DNA from 3 places in the Enterobacter bugandensis genome. Region 3 is predicted to be linked to each of the others. Evidence: predicted binding sites of a transcription regulator. Region 3 holds the regulator's gene; each other region holds the start of a gene.

Region 1 (10,810 bases), 420 kb from region 3:
AAATCCGAAAAGTGCCCCCGCAACGAAGCCGGGGCGGGATAAGTATAAGGAATATCTACAGGCGCGGGCGAGCAGATTGCGCAACATGCGAGCATGATCCAGAGATTTCTTAAGCTGCAAAAGAATGGTCCATGTACATGCCCTGCGGCTTGGGTTACATTGTTGGCACTTTTTTCCGGCGTAGCCCAAAACGCGCTGTCGTCAAGGGCATGGCCTTTAACAGTCCGATCTGGAGTTAAAATGTCCTCACGTAAAGAGCTTGCTAATGCTATTCGTGCGCTGAGCATGGACGCAGTACAGAAAGCCAAATCCGGCCACCCGGGTGCCCCTATGGGTATGGCTGATATCGCCGAAGTCCTGTGGCGTGATTTCCTTAACCACAACCCGCAGAACCCGGCATGGGCTGACCGCGACCGTTTCGTGCTGTCTAACGGCCACGGCTCTATGCTGATCTACAGCCTGCTGCACCTCACCGGCTACGATCTGCCAATCGAAGAGCTGAAAAACTTCCGTCAGCTGCACTCCAAAACTCCAGGTCACCCGGAAGTGGGCTACACCGCTGGCGTAGAAACCACCACCGGCCCGCTGGGTCAGGGCATTGCTAACGCTGTGGGTATGGCGATTGCCGAGAAGACCCTGGCGGCGCAGTTCAACCGTCCTGGCCATGACATCGTTGACCACTTCACCTACGCTTTCCTGGGCGACGGCTGCATGATGGAAGGCATTTCTCACGAAGTGTGCTCCCTGGCTGGTACCCTGAAGCTGGGCAAACTGGTGGCGTTCTACGACGACAACGGTATCTCCATCGACGGTCACGTTGAAGGCTGGTTCACCGACGACACCGCGGCACGTTTCGAAGCCTACGGCTGGCACGTTGTGCGTGGTGTTGATGGCCACGATGCTGACTCGATTAAACGTGCAGTAGAAGAAGCTCGCGCAGTCACCGATAAACCGTCCCTGCTGATGTGCAAAACCATCATCGGCTTCGGTTCTCCGAACAAAGCGGGCACCCATGACTCCCACGGCGCACCGCTGGGCGACGCGGAAATCGCACTGACCCGTGAAGCACTGGGCTGGAAACACCCTGCCTTCGAAATCCCGTCTGAGATCTATGCTCAGTGGGATGCTAAAGAAGTGGGCCAGGCGAAAGAAGCGGCCTGGAACGAGAAATTCGCTGCCTATGCGAAGGCGTTCCCACAGGAAGCGGCTGAATTCACCCGTCGTATGAAAGGCGGTATGCCGTCTGACTTCGACGCGAAAGCCAACGAATTCATCGCGAAGCTGCAGGCGAACCCGTCAAAAATCGCCAGCCGTAAAGCATCTCAGAATGCGATTGAAGCGTTCGGTCCGCTGCTTCCGGAATTCCTGGGCGGCTCCGCTGACCTGGCGCCTTCTAACCTGACCCTGTGGTCTGGTTCTAAGCCAATCAACGAAGACACTGCCGGTAACTACATCCATTACGGTGTACGTGAATTCGGTATGACCGCTATCGCGAACGGTATCGCTCTGCACGGTGGTTTCCTGCCGTACACCTCTACCTTCCTGATGTTCGTGGAATATGCACGTAACGCCGTGCGTATGGCTGCGCTGATGAAACAGCGTCAGGTGATGGTCTATACCCATGACTCCATCGGTCTGGGCGAAGATGGTCCAACTCACCAGCCGGTAGAGCAGGTAGCTTCCCTGCGCGTAACCCCGAACATGAGCACATGGCGTCCATGTGACCAGGTTGAATCTGCGGTGGCGTGGAAATACGGCGTTGAGCGTCAGGACGGCCCGACCGCGCTGATCCTCTCCCGTCAGAACCTGGCGCAGCAGGAGCGTACCCCTGAGCAGCTGGCAAACATCGCCCGCGGTGGCTACGTGCTGAAAGATTGCGCGGGCCAGCCTGAGCTGATCTTCATCGCGACCGGTTCTGAAGTTGAACTGGCTGTAGCTGCATGGGAAAAACTGACTGCCGAAGGCGTGAAGGCGCGCGTGGTCTCCATGCCGTCTACCGATGCGTTCGACAAGCAGGATGCGGCTTACCGTGAATCCGTACTGCCTAAAGCGGTTTCCGCTCGCGTGGCGGTGGAAGCGGGTATTGCTGACTACTGGTTCAAATACGTGGGTCTGAACGGCGCTATCGTCGGTATGACCACCTTCGGTGAGTCTGCTCCGGCAGAACAGCTGTTCGAAGAGTTCGGCTTCACCGTTGAGAACGTTGTCGCTAAGGCGAAAGAGCTGCTGTAATCGCCGTTTTGCCCGGTGGCGCTTACGCTGACCGGGCCTACAAATGGCTCAAAAGTAGGCCGGGTAAGCGCTAGCGCTTACCCGGCTTTTTTTGCGTCATTATTCCAACGAAAATGTGACGCAAGTCATATAGCTCGCTTATTCATCTGGACAGACATTCCTTTTATTCCCCGATTCGCTTATTCTTGCTGAAGCGTTTCAGTCGATTAAATGTTCGACAATTGACCAATCAATCGCAGTTTGTGATAGCAAAGATTCCCCTTCGGGCGTCGCTGGATTACTCTTTCAGCCACCTCAAACTCAGGGATTGCTTTGCAGGAGATCTATGACCGTACGCGTAGCGATTAATGGCTTCGGTCGCATCGGGCGTAATGTGGTTCGTGCTTTGTATGAATCCGGACGTCGGGCGGAAATCACCGTGGTGGCAATCAATGAACTGGCGGATGCTGCTGGCATGGCGCATTTATTGAAGTATGACACCAGCCACGGACGCTTCGCCTGGGATGTGCGCCAGGAAAGAGATCAGCTTTTTGTGGGTGATGACGCTATTCGTGTGCTGCATGAGAACAGCATTTCCGGGCTACCCTGGCGTGAACTGGGTGTAGATGTCGTGCTTGACTGTACCGGTGTGTATGGCAACCGCGAACACGGCGAAGCGCATCTGACAGCAGGCGCGAAAAAAGTCCTGTTTTCTCATCCCGGAAGTAACGACCTCGACGCGACCGTCGTGTTTGGCGTCAACCAGCATGAGCTGCAAGCCGAGCACCGCATTGTTTCCAACGCCTCCTGCACCACCAACTGCATTATTCCGGTCATCAAACTGTTAGACGATGCGTATGGCATTGAATCCGGCACCGTAACCACGATTCACTCCGCCATGCACGATCAGCAGGTTATCGACGCCTATCACTCGGATTTACGACGCACTCGCGCGGCGAGCCAGTCAATCATTCCGGTGGACACGAAACTGGCTGCAGGGATCACCCGAATTTTCCCGCAGTTTAATGACCGTTTCGAAGCGATTGCCGTGCGTGTTCCGACGATAAACGTCACCGCAATCGATCTTAGCGTGACGGTGAAAAAACCGGTAAAAGCCTGTGAAGTCAACCTGTTGCTGCAAAAAGCGGCACAGGGAGCATTTCATGGTATAGTTGACTATACGGAATTACCGTTGGTCTCAGTAGATTTTAACCACGACCCGCACAGCGCCATCGTGGATGGCACGCAGACGCGAGTCAGTGGTGCGCACCTTATCAAGACGCTGGTCTGGTGTGATAACGAATGGGGCTTTGCTAACCGAATGCTCGACACCACGTTAGCCATGGCCGCAAAAGGTTTCAGGTAGAGCGCACCTTGCGCTTGCAAAACTTTAAGAATCAACGAGAGGATTCACCATGTCTGTAATTAAGATGACCGATCTGGATCTGGCAGGTAAACGCGTTTTCATCCGTGCCGATCTGAACGTACCGGTTAAAGATGGCAAAGTGACCAGCGACGCGCGTATCCGTGCATCTCTGCCAACCATTGAACTGGCTCTGAAGCAGGGCGCTAAAGTGATGGTCACCTCCCACCTGGGCCGTCCAACTGAAGGCGAGTACAACGAAGAGTTCTCTCTGCTGCCGGTTGTTAATTACCTGAAAGACAAACTGTCCAACCCGGTTCGCCTGGTGAAAGATTACCTGGACGGCGTAGACGTTGCCGAAGGTGAGCTGGTTGTTCTGGAAAACGTTCGCTTCAACAAAGGCGAAAAGAAAGACGACGAAACCCTGTCCAAAAAATACGCTGCACTGTGCGACGTATTCGTGATGGATGCATTCGGTACTGCGCACCGTGCGCAGGCATCTACCCACGGTATCGGTAAATTCGCAGACGTCGCGTGTGCGGGTCCTCTGCTGGCTGACGAACTGGAAGCACTGGGTAAAGCACTGAAAGAACCTGCTCGCCCAATGGTCGCTATCGTTGGTGGTTCTAAAGTGTCTACCAAACTGACCGTTCTGGATTCCCTGTCTAAAATCGCTGACCAGCTGATCGTTGGCGGTGGTATTGCGAACACCTTCGTTGCCGCTCAGGGCCACAACGTGGGTAAATCCCTGTACGAAGCAGACCTGGTTGACGAAGCCAAACGCCTGCTGGGTACCTGTGATATCCCGGTTCCAACTGACGTTCGCGTGGCGACCGAGTTCTCCGAAACCGCAACCGCGACCCTGAAATCTGTAAACGACATCAAAGACGAAGAGCAGATTCTGGACCTGGGCGACGTTTCTGCACAGAAACTGGCTGAAATCCTGAAAAACGCAAAAACTATCCTGTGGAACGGTCCTGTTGGCGTGTTCGAATTCCCGAACTTCCGCAAAGGGACTGAAATCGTGGCTAACGCAATCGCAGACAGCGAAGCGTTCTCTATCGCAGGCGGTGGTGACACCCTGGCAGCAATCGACCTGTTCGGTATCGCTGACAAGATCTCCTACATCTCCACTGGTGGCGGCGCATTCCTCGAATTCGTGGAAGGCAAAGTACTGCCAGCAGTAGCAATGCTCGAAGAGCGCGCTAAGAAGTAAGCCATTCAAGGGCAGGGAAACCTGCCCAATTTTCAGCGCGCTTTTAAGAGCTCGCACCTTTTCTAACGGCCGAAGATACAGGACTAAGCAACATGTCTAAAATTTTTGATTTCGTAAAACCTGGCGTTATCACTGGTGATGACGTACAGAAAGTGTTCCAGGTAGCTAAAGAAAACAACTTCGCTCTGCCAGCAGTTAACTGCGTAGGTACCGACTCCATCAACGCCGTACTGGAAACCGCTGCAAAAGTTAAAGCACCGGTTATCGTTCAGTTCTCTAACGGCGGCGCTGCGTTCATCGCAGGTAAAGGCGTGAAAACTGACATTCCTCAGGGTGCTGCTATCCTGGGTGCTATCTCTGGTGCGCACCACGTTCACCAGATGGCTGAACACTACGGTGTTCCAGTTATCCTGCACACTGACCACTGCGCGAAGAAACTGCTGCCGTGGATCGACGGTCTGCTGGACGCGGGTGAAAAACACTTCGCGGCAACCGGTAAGCCACTGTTCTCTTCTCACATGATCGACCTGTCTGAAGAGTCACTGCACGAAAACATCGAAATCTGCTCTAAGTACCTGGCGCGCATGGCCAAAATGGACATGACCCTGGAAATCGAACTGGGTTGCACCGGTGGTGAAGAAGACGGCGTGGACAACAGCCACATGGACGCTTCTGCCCTGTACACCCAGCCAGAAGACGTTGATTACGCTTACACCGAGCTGAGCAAAATCAGCCCGCGCTTCACCATTGCAGCGTCCTTCGGTAACGTACACGGCGTTTATAAGCCAGGTAACGTGGTTCTGACCCCGACCATCCTGCGTGATTCTCAGGAATACGTGTCTAAGAAACACAACCTGCCGCACAACAGCCTGAACTTCGTCTTCCACGGCGGTTCCGGTTCTTCTGCTCAGGAAATCAAAGACTCCGTAAGCTACGGCGTAGTGAAAATGAACATCGATACCGACACCCAGTGGGCAACCTGGGACGGTATCCTGCAGTACTACAAAGCGAACGAAGCTTACCTGCAGGGCCAGCTGGGCAACCCGAAAGGCGAAGACCAGCCGAACAAGAAATACTACGATCCACGCGTATGGCTGCGCGCTGCTCAGACGTCCATGGTGACCCGTCTGGAGCAGGCTTTCAAAGAACTGAACGCAATCGACGTTCTGTAATTTGAACTGCTAACAGCATCAGAAGGCCCGCAAATGCGGGCCTTTTTTTATGCTTTTTCAATATTCTGCAATACCTGTTTTTGTGATCTGTTTGGCAAAGCCGGTGCTTTTTGTTTACCCTTTACTGACCTGCCTGTCTCCATGGGGGATGGATTTTGTGTTTTGGTTTAACAAAAGGAAGAATAAATGGAACAACTCGATGTTGTAGACAGCATCAATAACGCCGGCAACTGGCTGGTGCGCAACCAGGCCCTGCTGCTGAGCTATGCCGTGAACATTGTCGCGGCGATTGCCATCATCATCGTCGGGATGATCGTGGCGCGTATCGTGTCGAACGCCGTCAACCGTGTGATGGTCGCACGACACATTGACGCCACGGTGGCTGACTTCCTCTCTGCACTGGTGCGCTACGGCATTATCGCCTTCACGCTGATTGCCGCGCTGGGCCGTGTTGGGGTGCAAACCGCCTCCGTGATTGCCGTTCTTGGTGCCGCCGGTCTGGCCATTGGTCTGGCACTGCAGGGCTCGCTTTCAAACCTGGCGGCGGGCGTACTGCTGGTGACTTTCCGTCCGTTCCGTTCCGGTGAATATGTTGACCTTGGCGGCATCGCCGGTACCGTGTTGCAGGTACAGATTTTCTCTACCACCCTGCGTACCGTCGATGGTCGTATTGTGGTGGTACCGAACGGGAAAATCATTGCGGGCAATATCATTAACTTCTCCCGCGAGCCGGTGCGTCGTAACGAGCTCATCATCAGCGTGGCGTATGATTCCGATATCGATCAGGTGAAGTCGCTGATCGCAAATATCATCGCCTCTGACGACCGCATTCTGAAGGACCGCGAGCAGACGGTTCGCCTGAACGAACTGGGTGCTTCCTCTATTAACTTCGTGGTGCGTATCTGGAGCAAAAGCAGCGATCTGCAAAACGTTTACTGGGATGTGCTGGAGCGCATCAAGCGCGATTTCGACGCCAACGGCATCAGCTTCCCTTACCCGCAGATGGACGTAAACGTCAAAAAAGTCAAAGAAGCAGAATAACGTCACCCGTAGGCCCGGTAAGCGCTCGCGCCACCGGGCTTTACTTTCATAAGCTCCGCTAATACCCAATTAATATTATCCATTTCCTCTAATGTGATTCGCGCAGTATAGTCAGCCTCCAGAACAACACTGCGAGAAAATCGTCATGCTATCTTATTATTTTCAAGGGCTTGCCTTAGGTGCGGCCATGATCCTTCCGCTCGGCCCGCAAAACGCCTTCGTGATGAATCAGGGCATTCGCCGCCAGTATCATCTGATGATTGCCCTGCTGTGCGCGGTGAGCGATCTGCTGCTGATTTGCGCCGGCATTTTTGGCGGCAGCGCGCTGCTGATGCAGTCCCCCTGGCTGCTGGCGCTGGTGACCTGGGGCGGCGTGGCGTTTCTGCTTTGGTACGGATTCGGTGCCCTGAAAACGGCGATGAGCAGCAACATTGAGCTGGCAAGTGCCGAAGTGATGAAGCAGGGCCGCTGGAAGATTATCGTCACCATGCTGGCGGTCACCTGGCTTAACCCGCACGTCTACCTCGACACCTTCGTAGTGCTGGGCAGCCTGGGCGGACAGCTGGACGTTGAGCCGAAACGCTGGTTTGCGCTCGGCACGGTCAGCGCCTCTTTCCTCTGGTTCTTCGGTCTCGCCATTCTGGCGGCATGGCTGGCGCCTCGTCTGCGGACTGCCAAAGCCCAGCGCATTATTAATACCCTGGTGGGGCTGGTGATGTGGTTTATTGCTTTTCAACTGGCAAAAGAGGGCATTCACCACGTCCAGGAATTGTTCAACTAATCCTTGTCTTATGGACAACTGAGCAAGACCCGCTAAGCTTGCTGGCATGAGCCCTGTTGATGGGGCACTCTTCGCAACATGGAGGAATGACAGTGAAGTTTAAAGTGATGGCCCTCGCGGCATTAGTAAGTTTCGGTGCGGTGTCGGCGCAGGCAAGTGAACTGCCGGATGGCCCGCACATCGTCACGTCAGGCACCGCAAGCGTGGACGCGGTACCGGATGTTGCAACCCTGGCAATTGAAGTGAACGTGGCGGCAAAAGATGCCGCTTCCGCCAAAAAACAGGCAGACGATCGTGTTGCGCAATATCTCTCTTTCCTGGAACAGAACGGTGTTGCTAAAAAAGACATCAGCTCTGCGAACCTGCGTACCCAGCCCGATTACGACTACCAGAACGGCAAAAGTATCCTGAAAGGCTATCGCGCCGTGCGCACTGTGGAAGTGACCGTGCGTCAGCTGGACAAGCTGAACTCTCTGCTGGACGGCGCGTTGAAGGCCGGACTGAACGAAATCCGTTCCGTGTCGCTGGGCGTTGCGCAACCGGAGAAATACAAAGACGAAGCGCGTAAAGCGGCGATTGATGATGCCATTCATCAGGCGGAACAGCTGGCGTCTGGCTTCAAGAGCAAGCTTGGCCCGGTATACAGCGTGCGTTACCACGTCTCTAACTACCAGCCAAGCCCGATGGTTCGGATGATGAAGGCGGACGCCGCGCCGGTTTCTGCTCAGGAAACCTACGAGCAGCCAACGATTCAGTTCGACGATCAGGTTGATGTGGTGTTCCAGCTGGAACCCGTTGCAGCACAGCCGAAACCTGCACAATAATCAATAGGCCGGGTAAGGCGTAGCCTCCACCCGGCTTTTCATTTTAATCCTGTCTCAACACCTTATGTCCAAACGCCAGCAGCGCATCAGTCACGTTGCGCATCATGCGGCTTTCTGGCGCAAAACGGTGCCAGTAGAGCATCCGGCGCTGATACAGCCCCGGCGTCAGGTCAATCAGCTCACCGCTTTTCAACTCTTTCTCAATCTGTAAATGCGGGATCATGCAGCAGGTGGTGCCCTGACGCGCCAGCTGCACAAAGGCTTCGGACGAGTTAACGATATGACACGGCACGCTGCCCGGCGGCAGGTCGAAGTTTTGCTGCAAAAACGCCTGGTGCATATCGTCCAGATGGTCGAACGCCACGGCAGGCGCCTTCAGCAGCGCGGCGCGGGTGACGCCATTCGGGAAGTAGCGCTCCGCAAAGGCTTTTGAACCGACAAACAGATAGTCGAGCGCGCCGAGCTGATCGACAAGACAGCTTGGCAGGGCCTGAGGCTGGATACTGACCGCACCAACCACTTCGCCGCGACGCAGGCGCTCCTGGGTGCGGGTTTCATCTTCGACCTGAAGATTCAGGCGGATAGGGGAGTCGGCCAGCACTGGCGCAAGGGCCGGCAGCAGCCAGGTCGCCAGACTGTCGGCGTTCACCGCCAGCGAGAGCAGCAGCGGCGTGGAACCCGTTTGTTCGTCACCCAGCCACTCGTCTTCCAGCAGTTCAACCTGACGCAGCAGGGCGAGAAGCTTTTGACCTTGCTCCGTTGGGCGCGGCGGTACGGTACGCACCAGCAGCGGCTGCCCGAACATGTTTTCAAGCTGTTTGATACGTTGTGATACGGCGGACTGGGTGATGCACAGCTTTTGCGCTGCGCGCTCAAAGCCGCGTTCACGAATAACTGCATCAAGTGCCTGTAGTGTTCTGTAGTCCGGACGTTTCATTGCTCTGGCTGGCTCCTAAATTTTGCTTAATCTGCACTATGACACAATTTTCCCTTCCTGGCAGACGAAATCCATTCGACGTGTTCTATAATGCGCCCTGAGTTTTCACACCACAGGCAAAACGATCATGACGCAGGATGAACTGAAAAAAGCAGTAGGATGGGCCGCTCTCCAGTACGTACAGCCAGGGACCATTGTCGGTGTTGGTACGGGGTCAACGGCGGCGCACTTTATCGATGCACTGGGCACGATGAAGGGGCAGATCGAGGGCGCGGTTTCCAGCTCCGATGCGTCCACGGAAAAGCTGAAAAGCCTCGGCATTACCGTTTTCGATCTCAACGAAGTGGATCGTCTGGGCATTTACGTTGATGGCGCGGATGAAATCAACGGCCATATGCAGATGATCAAAGGCGGCGGCGCGGCGCTGACCCGTGAAAAGATCATCGCCTCCGTGGCGGACAAGTTCATCTGCATCGCGGATGCCTCCAAGCAGGTCGACATTCTGGGTAATTTCCCGCTGCCGGTTGAAGTGATCCCGATGGCGCGCAGTGCGGTTGCCCGTCAACTGGTTAAGCTGGGCGGCCGTCCGGAATACCGTCAGGGTGTGGTCACCGACAACGGTAACGTCATCCTCGATGTTCACGGTCTGGAGATTCTCGACGCGATTGCGCTGGAAAACGCCATCAACGGCATTCCAGGCGTCGTCACCGTAGGGTTATTTGCCAACCGCGGCGCGGATGTGGCGCTGATCGGTACGGCTGACGGTGTGAAAACCATCGTAAAATGATCTGACGGGGGGAGTGCTCCCCCCGCTAAAAAATTTTTGAAAAGCTAAATTTGGTGACTTGTGTCACGCTTTTCCGCCTCTTTTGCCGATCCTGCCACGTTTGTAAATTTCCTCAGCATTTTACTCTGTCATTTTGCCCTGTATGACTTTTCTTCAGAGTGCCGACGCAAACGTTCATATTGCTGCAATAGTTTTTTTTGATATGTTGGCTACAGCGGATTTCAATCCAGCACAACATCAGTTCAGATAAAAACAGGGTCGGGGAAATGGCAAAGGTATCACTGGAGAAAGACAAGATTAAATTCCTGCTGGTCGAGGGCGTGCATCAGAAAGCGCTTGATAGCCTTCGTGCGGCGGGTTACACCAACATCGAATTTCACAAAGGCGCGCTGGACACGGAAGAGCTGAAAGCCGCCATCCGTGATGCCCACTTCATTGGCCTGCGATCCCGTACCCACCTGACTGAAGACGTGATTGC
Region 2 (10,810 bases), 2.7 Mb from region 3:
GTGCACCAGGCCTTCAACGCCTTCTTCGATTTCAACGAAGCAGCCGTAGTCGGTCAGGTTGGTTACGCGACCAGTCAGTTTAGTACCTTCTGGGTAACGCTTAGCGATAGCTACCCATGGATCTTCGCCCAGCTGTTTCAGGCCGAGGGATACACGAGTACGCTCGCGGTCGAACTTCAGCACTTTAACAGTGATTTCGTCGCCCACGTTCACGATTTCGCTTGGGTGCTTAACGCGTTTCCACGCCATGTCGGTGATGTGCAGCAGGCCATCAACGCCGCCCAGGTCAACGAATGCGCCGTAGTCAGTGAGGTTCTTAACGATACCTTTGACTTCCATGCCTTCCTGCAGGTTTTCCAGCAGCTGATCGCGTTCTGCGCTGTTTTCGGATTCGATAACGGCACGACGGGAAACAACAACGTTGTTACGCTTCTGGTCCAGCTTGATTACTTTGAACTCAAGCTCTTTGCCTTCGAGGTGCAGGGTGTCACGGACTGGACGAACGTCTACCAGTGAACCTGGCAGGAACGCACGAATACCATTCAGCTCAACAGTGAAGCCACCTTTAACTTTGCCGTTGATAACACCGACCACAGTTTCAGCTTCTTCGTAAGCTTTCTCCAGCGTGATCCATGCTTCGTGACGTTTAGCTTTCTCACGAGACAGCAGGGTTTCGCCGAAGCCGTCTTCTACTGCGTCCAGAGCAACGTCAACTTCGTCACCAACCTGGATTTCCAGCTCGCCCTGGGCGTTTTTGAACTGCTCAGCCGGAATGGCGGACTCAGATTTCAGACCGGCGTCAACCAGTACTACGTCTTTGTCGATAGCAACAACAACACCGCGAACGATGGAACCCGGACGGGTTTCGATTTCTTTTAAGGATTCTTCAAACAGTTGAGCAAAAGATTCAGTCATGTTTAATCTTCAGGTTAATATTAACGTCCACCTGGCTCCGTGCCGGATGGGGTTGTTTCACATACCCGCCGTCAATCCATTGCAGCGGGGGTACTGCTAAATCGGTCGCGATTACGCGAGTGCCAGTTTTTGGCGCGCATATTGTAGCGCTTTTTCAATCACTTGCTCAATAGTTAAACTGGTTGAATCCAGAACTAATGCATCTTCTGCAGGAACAAGCGGTGCGACGGCGCGGTTACGATCGCGGTCATCGCGCTCTTTTATCTCGGATAAAAGGCGATCAAAGTTAACACTAAACCCCTTTTCCTGCAACTGAAGCATACGGCGTTGAGCACGTTCTTCCGAAGAGGCGTCAAGGAAGATTTTTACTGGCGCATCAGGGAAGACTACGGTTCCCATGTCGCGTCCATCAGCGATCAGACCCGGGGCTTCACGAAACGCTCGCTGGCGACGCAGCAACGCCTCGCGAACGCGTGGGAAAGCCGCCACCTGGGAGGCCGCATTAGCGACTTCCTGCGTACGGATTTCACCGCTCACATCTTCCCCTTCCAGGATCACTTCCAGGTTGCCATCGGTAGAAACAAAACGCACATCCAGATGCGCAGCCAGCGGTACCAGCGCTTCTTCAGAGGCGACATCCACGTGATGATGCAGCGCAGCCAGCGCCAGCACGCGATAGATTGCTCCCGAATCTAAAAGATGCCATTGCAATGCTTCCGCCATCGCTTTGCACAGAGTACCTTTCCCTGCGCCACTCGGCCCATCAATGGTGATTACCGGGGCAACTGCCGTCATCTTTTTCTCCTTAAATAAGGCATACCGTTAACATGAACGCCGCGCATTATACGCGCCAACGTGCGCAACTGTTACCTTTGCGTGCAAATTACGGAATGATAGAAGCAGAGTGTAGAAGAAATGAGCGGGAAAGATCGTCAGGAAGCGTAAGGAAATGCCGCATCAGGTGATGCGGCAAGACTTCATCATGCCAGGGTGCTAATGCGCGCCAGCTGTTCGAAATAGTCCGGGAAGGTTTTCGCCGTACATTTCGGATCGAGAATGGTCACAGGGGTATCGGACAGCGCCACCAGCGAGAAACACATCGCCATACGGTGATCGTTATAGGTCCCGATTTCAGCAAAGTTCAGTTTTGCCGGAGGGGTAACGCGAATGTAATCTTCGCCCTCTTCTACCTCAGCGCCGACTTTACGCAGCTCGGTTGCCATCGCGAACAGGCGGTCCGTCTCTTTTACGCGCCAGTTATAAATGTTGCGCAGCGTGGTGGTGCCTTTGGCAAACAGCGCCGCCGTGGCAATGGTCATCGCCGCATCCGGGATATGGTTCATGTCCATGTCGATGGCGTTCAGCTCACCGTGGGTACAGGAGATGAAATCATCCCCCCAGGTGACAACCGCGCCCATTTTTTCCAGCACGTCAGCAAAACGAATATCGCCCTGCACGCTGTTGCGGCCAATGCCGGTCACTTTTACCGTACCGCCTTTAATCGCGCCAGCGGCAAGGAAATAGGATGCGGATGAAGCATCGCCTTCAACCAGGTAGTTGCCCGGCGACTGGTACTGCTGCGCCCCACGCACGACAAAGCGCTGATAAGACTGGTTTTCAACCTCAACGCCGAAGGTTTTCATCAGATGCAGCGTAATATCAATATACGGTTTGGAGACCAGCTCACCTTTAATCGTGATAACCGTATCCTGCGGGGCCAGCGGCGCGGTCATCAGCAGCGCCGTCAGGAACTGGCTGGAGACGCTGCCGTCAACCTCGACGGTACCGCCGGTAAAGCCCCCGCGCAGACGCAGTGGCGGGTAATTTTCCTGCTCCAGATACTCAATCTGCGCGCCGCCCTGACGCAGGGCATCTACCAGATGGCCGATCGGACGCTCCTTCATGCGCGGCTCGCCGGTCAGCACGATGTTATTGCTCCCGAGGCACAGGGCCGCCGCCAGCGGACGCATCGCGGTACCCGCGTTACCCAGAAACAGCTCAAGCTCCTCACTCGCCTGCAGCGCGCCGCCGTTGCCGGTCACTTCGCAGCGGGTGCGATCGTCAGAGAGTGTGTAATGAACGCCCAACGCTTTCAGCGCATTGAGCATATGGCGCACGTCATCGCTGTCCAGCAGGTTGGTGAGGACGGTGGTGCCGTTTGCCAGAGCTGCCAGCAGCAGAGCGCGGTTCGAGACACTTTTTGAACCAGGCAGATTGATGGTGCCATCTACCCGCGCGATAGGTTGTAACGTCAGGGATTCCATGAAAACTAAACTCTCAACTCAACATAATAAAAACCCCGCAGCAAAGCTGCGGGGGTGAAAAACAGCAAATTAACCGTGACGACGTTCGAAGTCGATCATGAAATCGGTCAGGGCTTTAACCCCTTCCAGCGGCATGGCGTTATAAATGGAAGCACGCATCCCGCCCACCACACGATGGCCTTTCAGCGCGTGCAGACCCGCCGCGAACGACTCTTCCAGGAACACGCTGTCCAGGCTGCTGTCTGCCAGCTGGAACGGTACGTTCATGCGCGAACGGTTCGCTTTCGCCACATCGTTACGGTAGAAATCGCTCTTGTCGATCGTGCCGTACAGCAGTTCGGCTTTCTGCTGATTGATCTTGTCCATCTGCGCCACGCCGCCGTTTTGCTTCAGCCATTTGAAGACCAGGCCGGAGAGATACCAGGCAAACGTAGGTGGGGTGTTGAACATGGAGTCGTTGTCATTCAGGACGGTGTAATCAAGAATTGACGGGCAGGACTTATGGGCTTTCCCCAGCAGGTCTTCACGGACGATGACAATAGTCAGCCCAGCAGGACCGATGTTTTTCTGAGCACCTGCGTAAATGACGCCGTAGCGGCTGACGTCCAGCGGAGTGGACAGAATGGTTGAAGAGAAGTCCGCCGTCACAATGACATTGTCGCCAAAGCCTGGCTCTTCGTGAATGGCGATGCCGTCGATGGTTTCGTTCGGGCAGTAGTGGAGATACGCGGCGTTGTCAGACAGCTGCCACTCGCTCATCGGCTTCACGGCGCGCAGACCGTCAACGGTCACTTTGGCGTCGATAACGTTCGGCGTGCAGTATTTGTGCGCTTCTTTTAACGCACTGGCTGCCCAATAGCCGGCATCGACGTAATCAGCGGTGGTTTTGTCGCCCAGCAGATTGAGCGGGATGCCCGCAAACTGACCGCGTCCACCGCCATGGCAGAACAATACTTTGTAGTTCGAGGGAATGTTCAGCAGATCGCGAAAATCCTTTTCTGCCTCTTCCGCCACCTGAATAAACGCTTTACCCCGGTGGCTGATTTCCATCACCGACGTACCCAGACCGTTCCAGTCACACAGCTCCTGTTGAGCCTGTTTGAGTACGTCTGCCGGTAACATTGCCGGACCTGAACTGAAATTAAAGACTTGAGCCATTTCCCCTCACCACGCTAAAAGCCATAAGTTATAACTGTGGATATCGGTTTTATCATTCAGTGACACGCGCCGCAATGTCTAAAACTTATGACCGGGGAAATGTGCCCTTCGTCACACAAAACAATCTGCCGCCTCGTCGTCACAAAACCGACAAAATCGCTGTCAGACGAGGCGTTTAGCCCGGCTAACCTTTGTCCATTCCGGATTTGCACAACGAGGGCATAATTGATGATCGCCCGCATGCATCCCCACAACATGACTACATTTTATACATGCATACTCCCCGGTTTCAGGTATCACCCTGAACCGTTCTACTAACATATCCGGCAGGATACACAGGCCGGGCTTAACGTCGTCGTCAGCATAGTAATAGACGCTGATTTGCCCATTGGTTTCCATGATCGCCAGCCGCACCTGTCCGAGCTGTTCAACGCTATTCAGGCGCAGCTCCATAAAGAACTCAAACTCGGTCATATTGGCGCTTTGCACATTTTCCCAGGCCAGCTGACCGTCCTCGACAATAACGACCGGTTTCCCTTCAAGCAGATCTTCCAGCTTTTCACTTTTTGACATCAGCCACATCACCAGCCGGTAAAGCAAGGCGAGGGAAACAAAAACGATAAACACCGGCACCATCGGCACGTCGTCATAAAACGCGACGTCCCCCGCCGCCGAGCCCAGCGTCAGGATGATCAGCACTTCAAACAGAGACATCTGACGAACGCCACGACGACCGGTAATTTTGAGAAACAGGAAGACGAGTACGAAGGTATACAGGCTGCGCAGCGCCACTTCGCCCAGAAATTCAGGTGGAACTTTATCAAACGCCATCCGCTGGAGATCAAATGCTTTCATTTTTCTATGCCTTAACAGTCAGTTACTGCTACTAAGCATAGCTCAGCCATTTATTTTCGTCGGAGATAGCACCCGTCACGCAAAACCCGTATCATTGCGCGCTTTACGTACGATAAAAGTGAACGCCATGACTCAAACGTTTATCCCCGGCAAAGACGCCGCTCTGGAAGATTCCATCGCTCGCTTCCAGCAGAAACTGACCGACCTGGGCTTTAACATCGAAGAAGCCTCCTGGCTGAACCCGGTGCCTCACGTCTGGTCCGTGCACATTCGCGACAAAGACTGCGCGCTCTGCTTTACCAACGGTAAAGGTGCGACGAAAAAAGCGGCACTGGCCTCTGCGCTGGGTGAGTATTTTGAGCGTCTGTCCACCAACTACTTCTTCGCTGACTTCTGGCTGGGTGAAACCATCGCCAACGGCCCGTTCGTTCACTATCCGAACGAAAAATGGTTCCCGCTGACCGAAGACGATGAACTGCCGGAAGGCATTCTGGATGGCCGTCTGCGTGCCTTCTACGATCCGGAAAACGAACTGACCGCCAGCATGCTGATCGATCTGCAGTCTGGGAATGAAGAGCGTGGGATCTGCGCCCTGCCGTTCACCCGTCAGTCTGACGAGCAGACCGTCTATATCCCGATGAACATCGTCGGCAACCTGTATGTGTCTAACGGTATGTCCGCCGGTAACACCCGCAATGAAGCGCGCGTACAGGGTCTCTCTGAAGTCTTCGAGCGTCATATCAAAAACCGCATTATTGCCGAATCCATCAGCCTGCCTGAAATTCCGGCAGACGTGCTGGCGCGCTACCCGGGCGTGGTGGAATCCATCGCCAAACTGGAAGCGGAAGGTTTCCCAATCTTTGCGTATGACGGCTCGCTGGGCGGTAAATATCCGGTTATCTGCGTCGTGCTGTTTAACCCGACTAACGGAACCTGCTTCGCCTCCTTTGGCGCGCATCCTGACTTCGGCGTGGCGCTGGAGCGTACCGTGACCGAGCTGCTGCAGGGCCGTAGCCTGAAAGATCTCGACGTATTCACCCCGCCAACGTTTGACGATGAAGAAGTAGCCGAGCACACCAACCTCGAAACCCACTTCATCGACTCCAGCGGTTTGATCTCCTGGGATATGTTCAAGCAGGACGCGGACTATCCGTTCGTGGACTGGAGCTTTGCCGGTACCACCGAAGAAGAGTTCGCTACATTGATGGCAATCTTCGACGCCGAAGATCAGGAAGTCTACATTGCCGACTACGAACACCTGGGCGTTTACGCGTGCCGCATCATCGTACCTGGCATGTCCGATATCTACCCGGCGGAAGATCTGTGGCTCGCAAACAACAGCATGGGCGCGCACCTGCGTGAAACCCTACTCTCCCTGCCGGGCAGCGAGTGGGAAAAAGAAGATTATCTCAACCTGATAGCCCAACTGGACGATGAAGGCCACGATGACTTTACCCGCGTGCGCGAGTTGCTGGGTCTGGCGACCGGGAAAGACAACGGCTGGTACACGCTGCGCATCGGTGAACTGAAAGCGATGCTGGCCCTCGCGGGCGGCGATCTGGATCAGGCTCTGGCCTGGACAGAATGGACCATGGAGTTTAACCAGTCGGTCTTCTCCGCCGAGCGCACCAACTATTACCGCTGCCTGCAAACCCTGCTGCTGCTTGCGCAGGAAGACGATCGCGAGCCACTGCAGTACCTGAACGCTTTTGTACGTATGTACGGTGCTGAAGCGGTTGAAGCCGCCAGCGCGGCGCTGAGCGGTGAAGAGCCGTTCTACGGTCTGCAGGCGGTTGACAGCGATCTGAAAGCCTTCCCGGCGCATCAGTCTCTGCTGAAGGCCTATGAAAAGCTGCAGAGAGCAAAAGCCGCTTACTGGTCAAAATAAGCGCATATAACATTAACGGCAGTAGGCGTATTCAATCGTCTGGGCTATATTACGGGGCAATTTCATTGCCCCGTTTTTTATTCTCTTCGGCAATGATTGTTGATTGTAATAATAAAGTTAAACACGGGTAAATATAATAATATTTGCCTGGGCTTTATTGTTACTTTTTATGGTAAATACTCCATATTAATTAACTGTTTCGAAGGGGGCCGAACGAAAAAATTCAACTCTTTTCATAACTTTTAAAATTTATTTTTATACGGATAATCAAATACTTACACCGCATTTGTTGTAAAACCATACATACTGCGGGCCTATAAGCCAGGCGAGATATGATCTATATCAATTTCTCTTCTATAATGCTTTGTTAGTATCTCGTCGCCGACTTAATAAAGAGAGAGTTAGTGTGAAAGCTGACAACCCTTTTGATCTTTTACTCCCCGCCGCGATGGCAAAAGTTGCCGAAGAAGCGGGTGTCTATAAAGCAACGAAACACCCGATGAAGACGTTCTATCTGGCGATCACCGCTGGTGTGTTCATCTCTATCGCTTTCGTCTTCTACATCACCGCCACCACCGGTACTGCCGGAATGCCTTTCGGCATGGCCAAACTGATTGGCGGCATTTGCTTCTCACTGGGTCTGATTCTCTGCGTCATTTGCGGCGCCGACCTCTTCACCTCAACGGTGCTGATTGTTGTGGCGAAAGCCAGCGGAAGAATTACCTGGGGTCAACTGGCGCGCAACTGGCTTAACGTCTACGTTGGTAACCTGATTGGCTGTCTGCTCTTTGTTCTGTTGATGTGGCTCTCTGGCGAGTATATGACCGCCAACGGTGGCTGGGGGCTTAATGTCCTGCAAACCGCTGACCACAAAATGCATCACACATTTATCGAAGCCGTTGCTCTCGGCATCCTCGCAAACCTGATGGTCTGCCTGGCGGTCTGGATGAGCTACTCTGGCCGTAGCCTGATGGATAAAGCCATGATTATGGTTCTGCCGGTTGCGATGTTTGTTGCCAGCGGCTTCGAGCACAGTATTGCGAATATGTTCATGATCCCGATGGGGATTGTTATCCGCAACTTTGCAAGCCCGGAGTTCTGGACCGCAGTTGGTTCATCCCCGGAAAGTTTCTCTCACCTGACTATTATGAATTTCATTACTGATAACCTGATCCCCGTCACTATCGGGAACATTATCGGTGGGGGTCTGTTAGTTGGGTTGACATACTGGGTCATTTACCTGCGTGGCGGCGACCATCATTAATGGTTGTCTCAGGCAGTAAATAAAAAATCCACTTAAGAAGGTAGGTGTTACATGTCCGAGCTTAATGAAAAGTTAGCCACAGCCTGGGAAGGTTTTGCGAAAGGTGACTGGCAGAATGAAGTCAACGTCCGTGACTTCATTCAGAAAAACTATACCCCGTATGAAGGTGACGAATCCTTCCTGGCTGGCGCAACTGACGCGACCACCAAGCTGTGGGACAGCGTAATGGAAGGCGTTAAACTGGAAAACCGCACTCACGCGCCAGTTGATTTTGACACCTCCGTTGCATCCACCATCACTTCTCACGATGCTGGTTACATCAACAAAGCCCTTGAGAAAATTGTTGGTCTGCAGACTGAAGCACCACTGAAACGCGCCATCATCCCGTTCGGTGGTATCAAAATGGTTGAAGGTTCCTGCAAAGCGTATAACCGCGAGCTGGATCCAATGCTGAAAAAAATCTTCACCGAATACCGCAAAACCCATAACCAGGGCGTATTCGATGTTTATACCAAAGACATTCTGAACTGCCGTAAATCTGGCGTTCTGACCGGTCTGCCAGATGCCTATGGCCGTGGCCGTATCATCGGTGACTACCGTCGCGTTGCGCTGTACGGTATCGACTTCCTGATGAAAGACAAATACGCGCAGTTCGTTTCCCTGCAGTCTGACCTGGAAAACGGCGTAAACCTGGAAGCGACTATCCGTCTGCGTGAAGAAATTGCTGAACAGCACCGCGCGCTGGGTCAGATCAAAGAGATGGCGGCTAAATATGGCTGTGATATCTCTGGTCCTGCGACCAACGCTCAGGAAGCTATTCAGTGGACCTACTTCGGCTACCTGGCCGCTGTTAAGTCTCAGAACGGTGCAGCAATGTCCTTCGGCCGCGTATCCACCTTCCTGGATGCGTACATCGAACGTGACCTGAAAGCAGGTAAAATCACCGAGCAAGACGCTCAGGAAATGATTGACCACCTGGTCATGAAACTGCGTATGGTTCGCTTCCTGCGTACCCCAGAATATGATGAACTGTTCTCTGGTGACCCAATCTGGGCAACCGAATCAATCGGTGGTATGGGCGTTGACGGCCGTACGCTGGTTACCAAAAACAGCTTCCGCTTCCTGAACACCCTGTACACCATGGGTCCTTCTCCGGAGCCGAACATCACCGTTCTGTGGTCTGAAAAACTGCCTCTGAACTTCAAGAAATTCGCCGCTAAAGTGTCCATCGACACCTCTTCTCTGCAGTACGAGAACGATGACCTGATGCGTCCGGACTTCAACAACGACGACTACGCTATCGCTTGCTGCGTGAGCCCAATGGTTGTTGGTAAACAAATGCAGTTCTTCGGTGCGCGTGCAAACCTGGCGAAAACCATGCTGTACGCTATCAACGGCGGCGTTGATGAAAAACTGAAAATGCAGGTTGGTCCTAAGTCTGAGCCAATCAAAGGCGACGTGCTGAACTATGACGAAGTCATGGAGCGCATGGACCACTTCATGGACTGGCTGGCTAAGCAGTACGTGACCGCGCTGAACGTTATCCACTACATGCACGACAAGTACAGCTACGAAGCCTCTCTGATGGCGCTGCACGACCGTGACGTTATCCGCACCATGGCGTGTGGTATCGCAGGTCTGTCCGTTGCGGCTGACTCCCTGTCTGCAATCAAATACGCGAAAGTTAAACCAATTCGTGACGAAGACGGCCTGGCCGTAGACTTCGAAATCGAAGGCGAATACCCGCAGTTTGGTAACAACGACGCTCGCGTTGATGACATGGCGGTTGACCTGGTAGAACGTTTCATGAAGAAAATTCAGAAACTCACTACCTACCGTAACGCTATCCCGACTCAGTCTGTTCTGACCATCACCTCTAACGTTGTGTATGGTAAGAAAACCGGTAACACCCCAGACGGTCGTCGTGCTGGCGCGCCATTTGGCCCAGGTGCTAACCCAATGCACGGTCGTGACCAGAAAGGTGCTGTAGCTTCTCTGACCTCCGTTGCTAAACTGCCGTTTGCTTACGCGAAAGATGGTATCTCTTACACCTTCTCTATCGTGCCAAACGCGCTGGGTAAAGACGACGAAGTGCGTAAAACTAACCTCGCGGGTCTGATGGATGGTTACTTCCACCACGAAGCGTCCATCGAAGGTGGTCAGCACCTGAACGTGAACGTAATGAACCGTGAAATGCTGCTCGACGCGATGGAACATCCTGAGAAATATCCTCAGCTGACCATCCGCGTATCTGGCTACGCAGTACGTTTTAATTCCCTGACGAAAGAACAGCAGCAGGACGTTATTACCCGTACTTTCACTCAGTCCATGTAAGTGGAATTGACTGAAATCACGCGTTAAAAAGCGTACAATAAAGGCTCCACGCAAGTGGGGCCTTTTTAACACCCTCGCTTCACCAGTCTCTTTTGTCCGCTATCTATACTTTATGGATAACAGCCAAAACAG
Region 3 (10,810 bases):
CGCGCCTTGCTCAGCAGCAGTCGATGTATGAAAGCCAACAGCAACGCGTGGCGCACCTGCAGAGCTTCGTGGATCGCTTCAAAGCTAAAGCGTCAAAAGCCAAGCAGGCCCAGAGCCGCATTAAAATGCTGGAACGCATGGAGATGATCGCCCCGGCACACGTGGATAACCCGTTCCACTTCAGCTTCCGCGCGCCGGAAAGCCTGCCGAACCCGCTTCTGAAGATGGAAAAGGTCAGCGCTGGTTATGGGGATCGCATCATCCTCGACTCTATCAAGCTTAACCTGGTGCCGGGTTCGCGCATTGGCCTGCTGGGGCGCAACGGCGCCGGTAAATCAACGTTAATTAAGCTGCTCGCGGGCGAGCTTAACCCAACCAGCGGTGAAATCGGCCTGGCGAAGGGCATTAAGCTTGGCTATTTCGCCCAGCATCAGCTGGAATTTTTACGCGCGGATGAATCCCCGATTCAGCATCTGGCGCGTCTTGCGCCGCAGGAAATGGAGCAGAAACTGCGCGACTACCTCGGCGGCTTCGGCTTCCAGGGCGATAAGGTGACCGAAAACACCGAGCGTTTCTCGGGCGGCGAAAAAGCCCGTCTGGTGCTGGCGCTGATCGTCTGGCAGAGACCCAACCTGCTGCTGCTCGATGAACCGACCAACCACCTGGATCTCGACATGCGTCAGGCGCTGACCGAAGCGCTGATTGAGTTCGAAGGCGCACTGGTTGTCGTGTCGCACGATCGCCACCTGATCCGCTCCACCACCGACGATCTCTACCTGGTACACGGCGGCAAAGTCGAACCGTTCGACGGCGATCTTGAAGATTACCAGCAGTGGCTGACGGACGTACAAAAGCAGGAAAACCAGCCGGAAGAGTCAGCGAAAGACAACGTCAACAGCGCACAGTCGCGTAAAGACCAGAAGCGCCGCGAAGCGGAACTGCGCACCCAGACCCAGCCGCTGCGTAAAGAGATTGCCCGTCTTGAAAAAGAGATGGAAAAGCTCAACGCCACGCTTGCCGCCGTCGAAGAGAAGCTGGGCGACAGCGACCTGTACGATCAGAGCCGTAAAGCGGAGCTAACGGATTGTCTGCAAACGCAGGCGAAAGCCAAATCCAGCCTCGAAGAGTGCGAAATGGCATGGCTGGATGCCCAGGAACAGCTGGAAGCGATGCTGCAGGCAGACTGAATTTTTACCCCGTTGTGAGAACGGAATCTATCTCTGGTTCGGAAATCCAGGCTAAACGGGGTACAATTCGGAAAGTATAGTGAATTTCTGACAAGAATCAGCATCGTCCTTATGACCCAAATCATTCCATCAGACTTCGACATTACAGCCGAAGACAGCACCGAGTTCGTGCCCATGCGCGGCGTGACCAACTGCCATTTGCAGACCATGCTGCCGCGGCTGATCCGCCGCAAGGTCCAGTTCACTCCGCACTGGCAACGGCTCGATCTGCCGGACGGTGATTTTCTGGATCTCGCCTGGAGCGAAGCGCCGGAACAGGCTCTTCATAAGCCGCGTCTGGTGGTTTTTCACGGTTTAGAAGGCAGCCTGCACAGTCCGTATGCGCATGGGTTAATTGAGGCCGCCAAAGCGCGCGGCTGGCTCGGCGTGGTGATGCATTTTCGCGGCTGTAGCGGCGAGCCGAATCGTCAGAAACGCATTTATCACTCGGGTGAAACCGAAGATGGCACGTGGTTTCTGCACTGGCTGCGGGAAAATTATGGCGCCGCGCCAACGGCCGCCGTGGGCTACTCGCTGGGCGGTAATATGCTCGCCTGTCTGCTGGCCAAAGAGGGCGACAGCGTACCGCTGAATGCAGCAGTGATTGTCTCCGCACCGTTTATGCTGGAGCAGTGCAGCTACCACATGGAAAAAGGCTTTTCCCGCGTCTATCAGCGCTATCTGCTCAACCTGCTGAAAGCCAACGCGGCGCGAAAGCTGAAGGCCTATCCGGATACCCTGCCGGTAAGCCTGCGCCAGCTGAAAAAGGTACGCTGCATCCGCGAATTCGACGATCTGATCACCGCCAAAATTCACGGCTTCGCCGATGCTATCGACTATTACCGACAGTGCAGCGCCATGCCGCTGCTCAGCAAAATCACGCAGCCGACGCTGATTATTCACGCCAAAGATGACCCGTTCATGGATCATCACTCTATTCCCGCGCAGGAATTCCTGCCTGACAACGTTCACTACCAGCTGACCGAACATGGTGGCCACGTGGGGTTCATCGGCGGCACGCTGCGCAGGCCGAAAATGTGGCTGGAAGCGCGCATTCCTGACTGGCTGACTCCTTATCTGGATGGTGCAAAATGATCATTCCCTGGCAGGATCTGGCTCCCGAAACGCTCGATAATCTGATTGAAAGCTTTGTATTACGCGAAGGCACCGATTATGGTGAACATGAGCGTTCGCTTGAGCAAAAGGTCAACGATGTAAAACGCCAGCTGAAAAGCGGCGACGTGGTGCTGGTGTGGTCAGAACTGCATGAGACGGTCAATATCATGCCCCGCAACGCGTTTCACGGCTGATCTTCCAACCTTTTCCGTCAGGGAGTTGCTATGTCTGCCAGACATCCCATTATTGCCGTTACGGGGTCGAGTGGTGCGGGAACCACCACCACCAGCCTCGCTTTTCGCAAGATTTTCGCCCAGCTGAATCTCCGTTCGGCGGAGGTCGAAGGCGACAGCTTTCACCGCTATACGCGGCCTGAGATGGACATGGCGATCCGCAAGGCGCGCGATCTGGGTAAACACATCAGCTACTTTGGCCCCGAAGCCAATGATTTCGGCCTGCTGGAGCAAACCTTCCGCGAATACGGTCAGAGCGGTACCGGGCAGTCCCGTAAGTATCTGCACACCTACGACGAAGCCGTACCCTGGAACCAGGTGCCGGGCACCTTTACCCCCTGGCAACCGCTGCCGGAACCCACCGACGTGCTGTTTTATGAAGGATTGCACGGCGGCGTTGTTACGCCTCAGCACGACGTGGCGCGCCATGTGGATCTGCTGGTCGGGGTGGTGCCGATCGTTAACCTGGAGTGGATCCAGAAGCTGACGCGCGACATGAGCGAGCGCGGCCATTCGCGCGAGGCGGTAATGGACTCGGTGGTGCGCTCCATGGAAGATTACATCAACTATCTCACGCCGCAGTTCTCCCGCACGCACATTAACTTCCAGCGCGTGCCGACCGTGGACACTTCCAATCCGTTCGCGGCGAAAAGCATCCCGTCGCTGGATGAGAGCTTTGTGGTGATCCACTTCCGCAATCTTGAAGGCATTGATTACCCCTGGCTGCTGGCGATGCTGCAGGGCTCGTTTATTTCCCACATGAATACGTTAGTGGTTCCCGGTGGAAAAATGGGGCTGGCAATGGAGCTGATCATGACGCCGCTGGTGGAGCGACTGATGGAAGGGAAGCAGATCGCGTGAACATGTTCCCTCTCCCCGTGGGAGAGGGTTAGGGTGAGGGCATCAACACGCACGATGCCCCAATAATTAAGCCTCGATCACTTCATACGAATGGGTGATTTTTACCGCTTTCTCCAGCATTAACGCCACAGAGCAGTATTTCTCCGCAGAGAGATCCACCGCGCGTGAGACCGCCGCGTCTTTCAGTTCTTTCCCGGTGACAACAAAGTGCAGATTAATGTGGGTGAACAGGCGTGGCGCCTCTTCGCGACGCTCTGAGGTGAGTTTAACCTCGCAATCCGTCACGTCATGACGGCCTTTTTGCAGAATCGACACCACGTCGATCGCGCTGCATCCGCCTGCCGCCATCAGCACCATTTCCATTGGGCTTGGAGCTTTATCGCCGGAGTTACCATCCATCAAAATCTGGTGTCCTGATGCGGACTCGCCCAGGAACGTTAAACCTTCAACCCACTTCACGCGCGCTTGCATATTCATTAACTCCAACGTTGCATTTTTGGTGACAGATTACGCGTGCGTTACATTTCTCGCAATGGAAGGCGACCTGCATCATGCTGAAGCGAGACACCAGGAGACACGCGGCAAAAGCTATGCTAAAACACTCAGGATGCTACAGTAATACATTGACGTTACACATGTATGCAGAGGACATCAAACTTTACTGGCTGCGAAACGTTACGACAGCCGACTTCCCAGGGTATGGGTAAGAATTCGATTGCAACCCCAGAGTCCGGATGCATCTGATGACTCTGGTGACAGCTTATAACAGAGGATAACAGCGCATGGTGCTTGGCAAACCGCAAACAGACCCGACTCTCGAATGGTTCTTGTCTCATTGCCACATTCATAAGTACCCATCGAAGAGCACGCTGATTCACCAGGGTGAAAAAGCGGAAACGTTGTATTACATCGTCAAAGGCTCGGTGGCAGTGCTGATCAAAGATGAGGAAGGCAAAGAGATGATCCTTTCCTATCTGAACCAGGGCGATTTTATCGGTGAACTGGGCCTGTTTGAAGAAGGCCAGGAACGTAGCGCCTGGGTTCGCGCAAAGACAGCATGTGAAGTGGCTGAAATTTCTTATAAGAAATTCCGTCAGTTGATTCAGGTAAACCCTGACATCCTGATGCGTCTTTCTTCCCAGATGGCGCGCCGTCTGCAGGTGACGTCAGAGAAAGTGGGTAACCTCGCCTTCCTGGACGTGACTGGCCGTATCGCGCAGACTCTGCTGAACCTGGCGAAACAGCCAGACGCGATGACCCACCCGGACGGCATGCAAATTAAAATTACCCGTCAGGAAATCGGTCAGATCGTCGGTTGCTCCCGCGAAACGGTGGGCCGTATTCTGAAAATGCTGGAAGATCAAAACCTGATCTCCGCCCACGGTAAAACCATCGTGGTTTACGGAACCCGTTAATCCTGCCTAAACGGCGTGCCATCGCAAGGTGTCACGCCGTTTTTGTCTCTATTCCCCATGTGGCGCAGGCTGATCTATCACCCGGAAGTTAACTACGCACTACGACAAACGCTGGTGCTATGTCTTCCCGTGGCCGTGGGCCTGATCCTGGGACATCTTCAGCAGGGCCTGCTGTTTTCTCTCGTCCCCGCCTGCTGCAACATTGCCGGTCTGGACACGCCCCATAAACGCTTTTTCAAACGTCTGATAATTGGCGGCTCGCTGTTTGCTGGCTGTAGCCTCGCGGTGCAGCTTCTGCTGGCTCGCGATATTCCCCTGCCGCTGATCCTGACCGTGCTGGCGATGACCCTCGGCGTCACCGCCGAAATCAGCTCGCTCCATGCCCGTCTGCTTCCCGCGTCACTCATTGCGGCCATCTTCACCCTGAGCCTCGCCGGTAATATGCCCGTGTGGGAGCCGCTGCTGATCTACGCCCTCGGCACGCTGTGGTACGGGCTGTTTAACTGGTTCTGGTTCTGGCTGTGGCGGGAGCAGCCGCTGCGCGAATCTCTGAGCCTGCTCTACGTGCAGCTTGCGGATTACTGTGAAGCCAAATACACTCTGCTCACCCAGCATACGGATCCGGAAAAATCCTTACCGCCGTTGCTGACGCGCCAGCAAAAGGTGGTAGACCTGATAAGCCAATGCTATCAGCAGCTGCATATGCTCGCCGCCAACAAGAACCACGAATATAAACGGCTGTTGCGCACCTTTCAGGTGGGGCTGGATCTTCAGGAGCATATCTCCGTTAGCCTTCACCACCCGCAGGAGGTGCAAAAGCTGGTTGAGCGCAGCCATGCCGAAGCGGTGATCCGCTGGAACGCACAAACCGTCTCCGCGCGCCTGCGGGTGCTGGCCGATGATATTCTCTACCACCGCTACCCCACGCGCTTTAACATGGACAAACAGCTCGGCGCGCTGGAGAAAATCGCCCGTCAGCACCCGGATAACCCGGTCGGCCAGTTTGCCGCCTGGCACTTCAGCCGCATCGCCCGCGTGCTGCGCACCCAGCGCCCGCTTTATTCCCGTGACCTGATGGCGGATAAACAGAAACGTCTGCCGCTGCTGCCGGCGCTGAGAAGCTACCTGTCTCTGAAATCTTCCGCTCTGCGCAACGCTGCAAGGATTAGCGTCATGCTCAGTATCGCCAGCCTGATGGGCATGGCGCTCCACCTGCCGAAACCGTACTGGATCTTAATGACCGTGCTGTTTGTTACCCAGAACGGCTATGGCGCCACGCGGGTGCGCATTCTGCACCGGGCAGGCGGCACGATGGCGGGGCTGATTATTGCGGGCGTGACGCTGCATTTTCACGTGCCCGAGGGCTATACCCTGGCAGGGATGCTGGTGGTCACCCTGGTAAGCTATCTAATCATTCGCAAAAACTACGGCTGGGCGATGGTGGGCTTTACGGTGACGGCGGTATATACCCTGCAGCTGCTGACGCTTAACGGCGAACAGTTCATCGTTGCCCGCCTGATCGACACGCTGATCGGCTGCCTGATCGCCTTTGGGGGCATGGTCTGGCTGTGGCCGCAGTGGCAGAGCGGGCTGCTGAGGCAGAACGCCCACGACGCGCTGGAGGCCGATCAGCAGGCCATTCGTCTGATCCTGAGCGACGATCCGCAGCCTTCCCCGCTGGCGTATCAGCGGATGAAGGTCAACCAGGCGCACAACGCCCTGTTTAACTCGCTCAACCAGGCGATGCAGGAGCCGGGCTTTAACTCACACTATCTTGCCGATATGAAGCTGTGGGTCACGCACAGCCAGTTTATCGTCGAGCACATTAACGCCATGACCACGCTGGCGCGCGAACACACAATGCTGACGCCGGATCTGGCGCAGCGCTATTTGCAGTCCTGTGAAATTGCGTTGCAGCGGTGTCAGCAGCGTCTGGAGTATGACGCGCCGGGCGAGTCGGGGGATTCGAACATTCTGGAGGCACCGGAGACGCTGACCCACGGCCCGATGAGCACCCTGGAGCAGCATTTGCAGCGCGTGCTGGGACATCTGAACACCATGCACACCATTTCGTCGGTGGCATGGCGTCAGCGCCCGCATCACGGCATTTGGTTAACCCGGCGGTTAAAGCGAACCGAGTATTAGCCTTTTACGATCTTCTCGACCGCCGCGGCAAAGCGGGTTAACCCGTCTTCAATATCTTTCTCTTCCACCACCAGCGACGGCGCAAAGCGCATCACGTCAGGCCCAGCGTTTAGCACCATGACGCCTTCGTGGGCGGCTGCGTGCAGGAAATCGCGCGCGCGGCCTTTGTACTGCGGCTTAAGCTCCGCACCAATCAGCAGCCCCATGCCGCGGATCTCGCTGAATACGTCGTACTTATTGTTAATCTGCTGGAGATGCTGCACAAACAGCTCGCGTTTCGCGCTAACGCCGTTTAGCACCTCTGGCGTGTTGATGATGTCGAACGCGGCGCCCGCCACGGCGCTCGCCAGCGGGTTACCGCCGTAGGTCGAGCCGTGAGACCCGACGTGGAACGCAGAGGCAATCTCCTGCGTCGTCAGTACCGCACTCACCGGAAAACCGCCGCCGAGCGCTTTGGCGCTGGTCAGAATATCCGGCGTCACGCCGTAGTGCATATAGGCAAACAGCTCTCCGGTACGCCCCATCCCGCACTGCACTTCATCAAACACCAGCAGCGCCTGATGTTCGTCGCACAGTTCGCGCAGCCCTTTCAGGAATTCCGGGGTTGCCGCGGTCACGCCGCCTTCGCCCTGAATCGGCTCCACCACCACCGCGCAGGTGTGGTCGTCCATCACCGCTTTCACCGCGTGCAGATCGTTAAACGGCACGTGGATAATGTCGGCTGGTTTCGGACCGAAGCCGTCGGAATACTTCGGCTGGCCGCCAACGGAGACGGTAAAGAAGGAGCGCCCGTGGAAGGCGTTATGGAAGGCGATGATTTTAGTTTTGTACGGGCTGTGGCGCGTAGTTGCGTAGTAGCGCGCCAGCTTAAAGGCGGTTTCGTTGGCTTCGGTGCCGGAGTTCATAAACAGCACGCGCTCGGCAAACGTGGCATCAATGATCTTGCGGCCCAGGCGCAGCGCAGGTTCGTTGGTGAACACGTTGCTGGTGTGCCACAGGGTTTCACCCTGGGTTTTCAGCGCGTCCACCAGCGCAGGATGGCAGTGGCCCAGCGCCGTGACCGCAATACCGCCCGCGAAATCCACATACTCCTTGCCCTGCTGATCCCAGACGCGGCTGCCTTTCCCCTTCACCGGGATAAACTCAGCCGGTGCATAAATCGGCAGAATCACTTCATCGAATGTCGCGCGGGTAATTGCTGGTTGTTCAGTTGCCATGTCATGCCCATCCATTTTATGTCACATTCATTGTGAAAATATAATCACAAAATATGCATAAAAACTCACAGCAAGGCAACAGATATTCAGCGATTGAGGAAATTTGCCAGCAGTGCGTGCCCCTGCTCGCTGAGGATACTTTCAGGGTGGAACTGGACGCCTTCGAGATCCCACTCGCGGTGGCGAATCCCCATGATCTCCTGCGTATCGCTCCAGGCGGTCACGTCAAAGCAGTCGGGCAGCGTCGGTGGGTCAATCACCAGCGAATGGTAGCGCGTCACGGTTAACAGGTTATTGAGCCCTGTGAATACGCCCGTGCCGGTGTGGGTGACCGGCGAGGTTTTGCCGTGCATCACTTTCGCGGCACGCACGATGGTAGCCCCAAATGCCTGGGCAATCGCCTGATGACCGAGACAGACGCCCAGGATCGGCAGCCTGCCGGCATAGTGGTGAATAACCTCCAGAGAAATGCCCGATTCCGATGGCGTACACGGCCCCGGCGAAATGACGATTTTCTGCGGAGCCAGCGTCTCAATATCAGACAGGCTGAGTTCGTCGTTGCGGCGGACAACCACCTCTGCACCCAGTTCACAAAAATACTGGTAAAGGTTCCAGGTGAAGGAATCGTAGTTATCAATCAGCAGAATCATGGCGGCTCCCGAAAAAAATGCCGCCCTATTCTACTCAGATTCCCGCGCTTCGCTCACTACTTTGGCAAAGATAGCGCTCAGCGCGGTCAAATCGCCCGTGGCACCGCTTCGGTTCGCCGCCACCCACTGCTCGGGATCAATATCCCGCCAGTCCAGCGCGTAATTCGCGTGGATGGCCAGCTGCTCAAAGAAGACGCGCTGAGCAATGCCATTACCGCGCATAAAGGGATGCAGCATATTGATTTCACAGTAGTAATGGCTCACTTTTTCAACAAACGCCGCTTTTTCAAGACCCACAAGATACTTATCACTTTCCAGCGCCGCCATCAGTTCGTTACCCATCGTCTCGATGTACTCAAAATGGCAGAAGGGAATGTCACCCTTAAAAATATCGTCGGTACGGAATTCGCCTGCCTGCTTCATCTCTCTGTGATACAGATGGCGATGAATGAGGCACAGATGCGGTAGCCCGGGCGCTGAAGGCCCAAGCTCCAGCGTCTCAATGCCGGGCTCTGAAGGACCATTACCTTTTTCAAGGAGACAACTGGCCTGAAAATTGACGTTACGCTGTTGCTCCCAGAGACGGGATTTTTGCTTATCGGTGAGTTTTTTCACTTAACGCCTCCCTGAATAGTCCGTTTGCCACAAGTATAAGCAGCAAAACGCGCTTTCGCAGGGAGGGCTGAAAGACACGGGCAGGATATGCCCGTGTGGGAGAACGATTACGGCAGCACTTTCGCGGAGAGAATCACCACTGGCTTAGACGGCACATTCTGGTATGGACCGACATCGTGTGTCTGAACCTGAGAGATTTTGTCCGCCACGTCCATCCCTTTCACAATTTTACCGAAGACCGCATAGCCGAAGTCGCGCTGGCCGTGGTCGAGGAAAGCGTTATCCGCCACGTTGAGGAAGAACTGGCTGGTGGCGCTGTCTTTATCCGCCGTGCGCGCCATGGAGATGGTGCCGCGCTTGTTCAGCAGGCCGTTGTCCGCTTCGTTTTTGATGGGTGGGTTAGGCTGTTTCTGCTGCATCTGCTCGTTGAAGCCGCCGCCCTGAATCATGAAGCCAGGGATCACGCGGTGGAAGGTGGTGTTGTTATAGAAACCACTGTTCACATAGTCGAGGAAGTTTTTCACAGAAACCGGAGCTTTCTGGCTATTTAGTTCCAGCTCAATGTTCCCGGCAGAGGTGGTCAGCAGAACGTGAGGGTCCCCTTTGGCTGCCAGCGCAGCAGGGGAAACGGCAGAAAGAGCAAACACAGCTGCGACAGCCGCCAGTGTTGATTTGAGCATGAGAATTCCTTAACAAAGCGCAGTATAAAAAGCGAATGGCTTGATTCTAAAGAGCAGTATGAACCGAGACCAGCCTTTTACCTAATTTTACGAAATTGAAACAATTATTACTGCGCAAACGATTGGTTATACCGCCATTTAGTGTGACTTAGATCACACTAAAACCTGCAATGGCATATTCATTTCCCTTAAAAGATAGGAATAGATCACTTTAGCGACTAAAATCTGCCCGCTCTCAGCGCCCTTCCGGCGCTTTTCTTTTTCTGAACAGGCCAGACATGACTAACAGCAATCGCATCAAGCTCACATGGATAAGCTTCTTCTCCTACGCCCTGACCGGCGCGTTGGTGATCGTCACCGGGATGGTGATGGGAAATATCGCAGACTACTTCCAGCTGCCCGTTTCCAGCATGAGTAACACCTTCACCTTCCTCAACGCGGGGATCCTGATCTCAATTTTCCTGAATGCCTGGCTGATGGAAATCGTCCCGCTGAAAACCCAGCTGCGCTTCGGCTTCGTGCTGATGGTTGCCGCCGTGGCGGGCCTGATGTTGAGCCACAGCATCGCCCTGTTCTCCGCCGCCATGTTCGTGCTGGGCCTTGTCAGCGGGATCACGATGTCGATCGGTACGTTCCTTATTACGCACATGTA

Evidence for each region. The regulator CRP, encoded in region 3, controls carbon source genes, mostly activating them, when cyclic AMP is high. The targets are predictions, from matches to a motif close to ATGTGANNNNNNTCACAT.
Region 1: the regulator CRP is predicted to act here: its motif matches at 2,346-2,363, upstream of epd (erythrose-4-phosphate dehydrogenase).
Region 2: the regulator CRP is predicted to act here: its motif matches at 7,411-7,428, upstream of focA (formate transporter FocA).

Annotation. Positions count from the first base shown of each region.
Region 1 covers NZ_LT992502.1:3,886,091-3,896,900, reverse strand. Annotated here, with positions in the region: gene tkt (transketolase) at 241-2,232, shown strand; gene epd (erythrose-4-phosphate dehydrogenase) at 2,558-3,577, shown strand; gene pgk (phosphoglycerate kinase) at 3,627-4,790, shown strand; gene fbaA (class II fructose-bisphosphate aldolase) at 4,883-5,962, shown strand; gene mscS (small-conductance mechanosensitive channel MscS) at 6,149-7,003, shown strand; gene argO (arginine exporter ArgO) at 7,149-7,784, shown strand; gene DG357_RS18765 (oxidative stress defense protein) at 7,877-8,608, shown strand; gene argP (DNA-binding transcriptional regulator ArgP) at 8,652-9,545, opposite strand; gene rpiA (ribose-5-phosphate isomerase RpiA) at 9,673-10,332, shown strand; gene serA (phosphoglycerate dehydrogenase) at 10,599-10,810, shown strand, end outside.
Region 2 covers NZ_LT992502.1:1,625,019-1,635,828, reverse strand. Annotated here, with positions in the region: gene rpsA (30S ribosomal protein S1) at 1-915, opposite strand, end outside; gene cmk ((d)CMP kinase) at 1,027-1,710, opposite strand; gene aroA (3-phosphoshikimate 1-carboxyvinyltransferase) at 1,896-3,179, opposite strand; gene serC (3-phosphoserine/phosphohydroxythreonine transaminase) at 3,249-4,337, opposite strand; gene DG357_RS07850 (DUF421 domain-containing protein) at 4,500-5,192, opposite strand; gene ycaO (30S ribosomal protein S12 methylthiotransferase accessory factor YcaO) at 5,320-7,080, shown strand; gene focA (formate transporter FocA) at 7,487-8,344, shown strand; gene pflB (formate C-acetyltransferase) at 8,396-10,678, shown strand.
Region 3 covers NZ_LT992502.1:4,301,109-4,311,918, forward strand. Annotated here, with positions in the region: gene DG357_RS20925 (ABC transporter ATP-binding protein) at 1-1,187, shown strand, start outside; gene DG357_RS20930 (hydrolase) at 1,299-2,321, shown strand; gene DG357_RS20935 (YheU family protein) at 2,318-2,536, shown strand; gene DG357_RS20940 (phosphoribulokinase) at 2,567-3,436, shown strand; gene DG357_RS20945 (OsmC family protein) at 3,503-3,907, opposite strand; gene crp (cAMP-activated global transcriptional regulator CRP) at 4,219-4,851, shown strand; gene DG357_RS20955 (YccS/YhfK family putative transporter) at 4,909-6,996, shown strand; gene argD (bifunctional acetylornithine/succinyldiaminopimelate transaminase) at 6,993-8,213, opposite strand; gene pabA (aminodeoxychorismate synthase component 2) at 8,300-8,863, opposite strand; gene DG357_RS20970 (putative adenosine monophosphate-protein transferase Fic) at 8,894-9,478, opposite strand; gene ppiA (peptidylprolyl isomerase A) at 9,586-10,158, opposite strand; gene tsgA (MFS transporter TsgA) at 10,437-10,810, shown strand, end outside.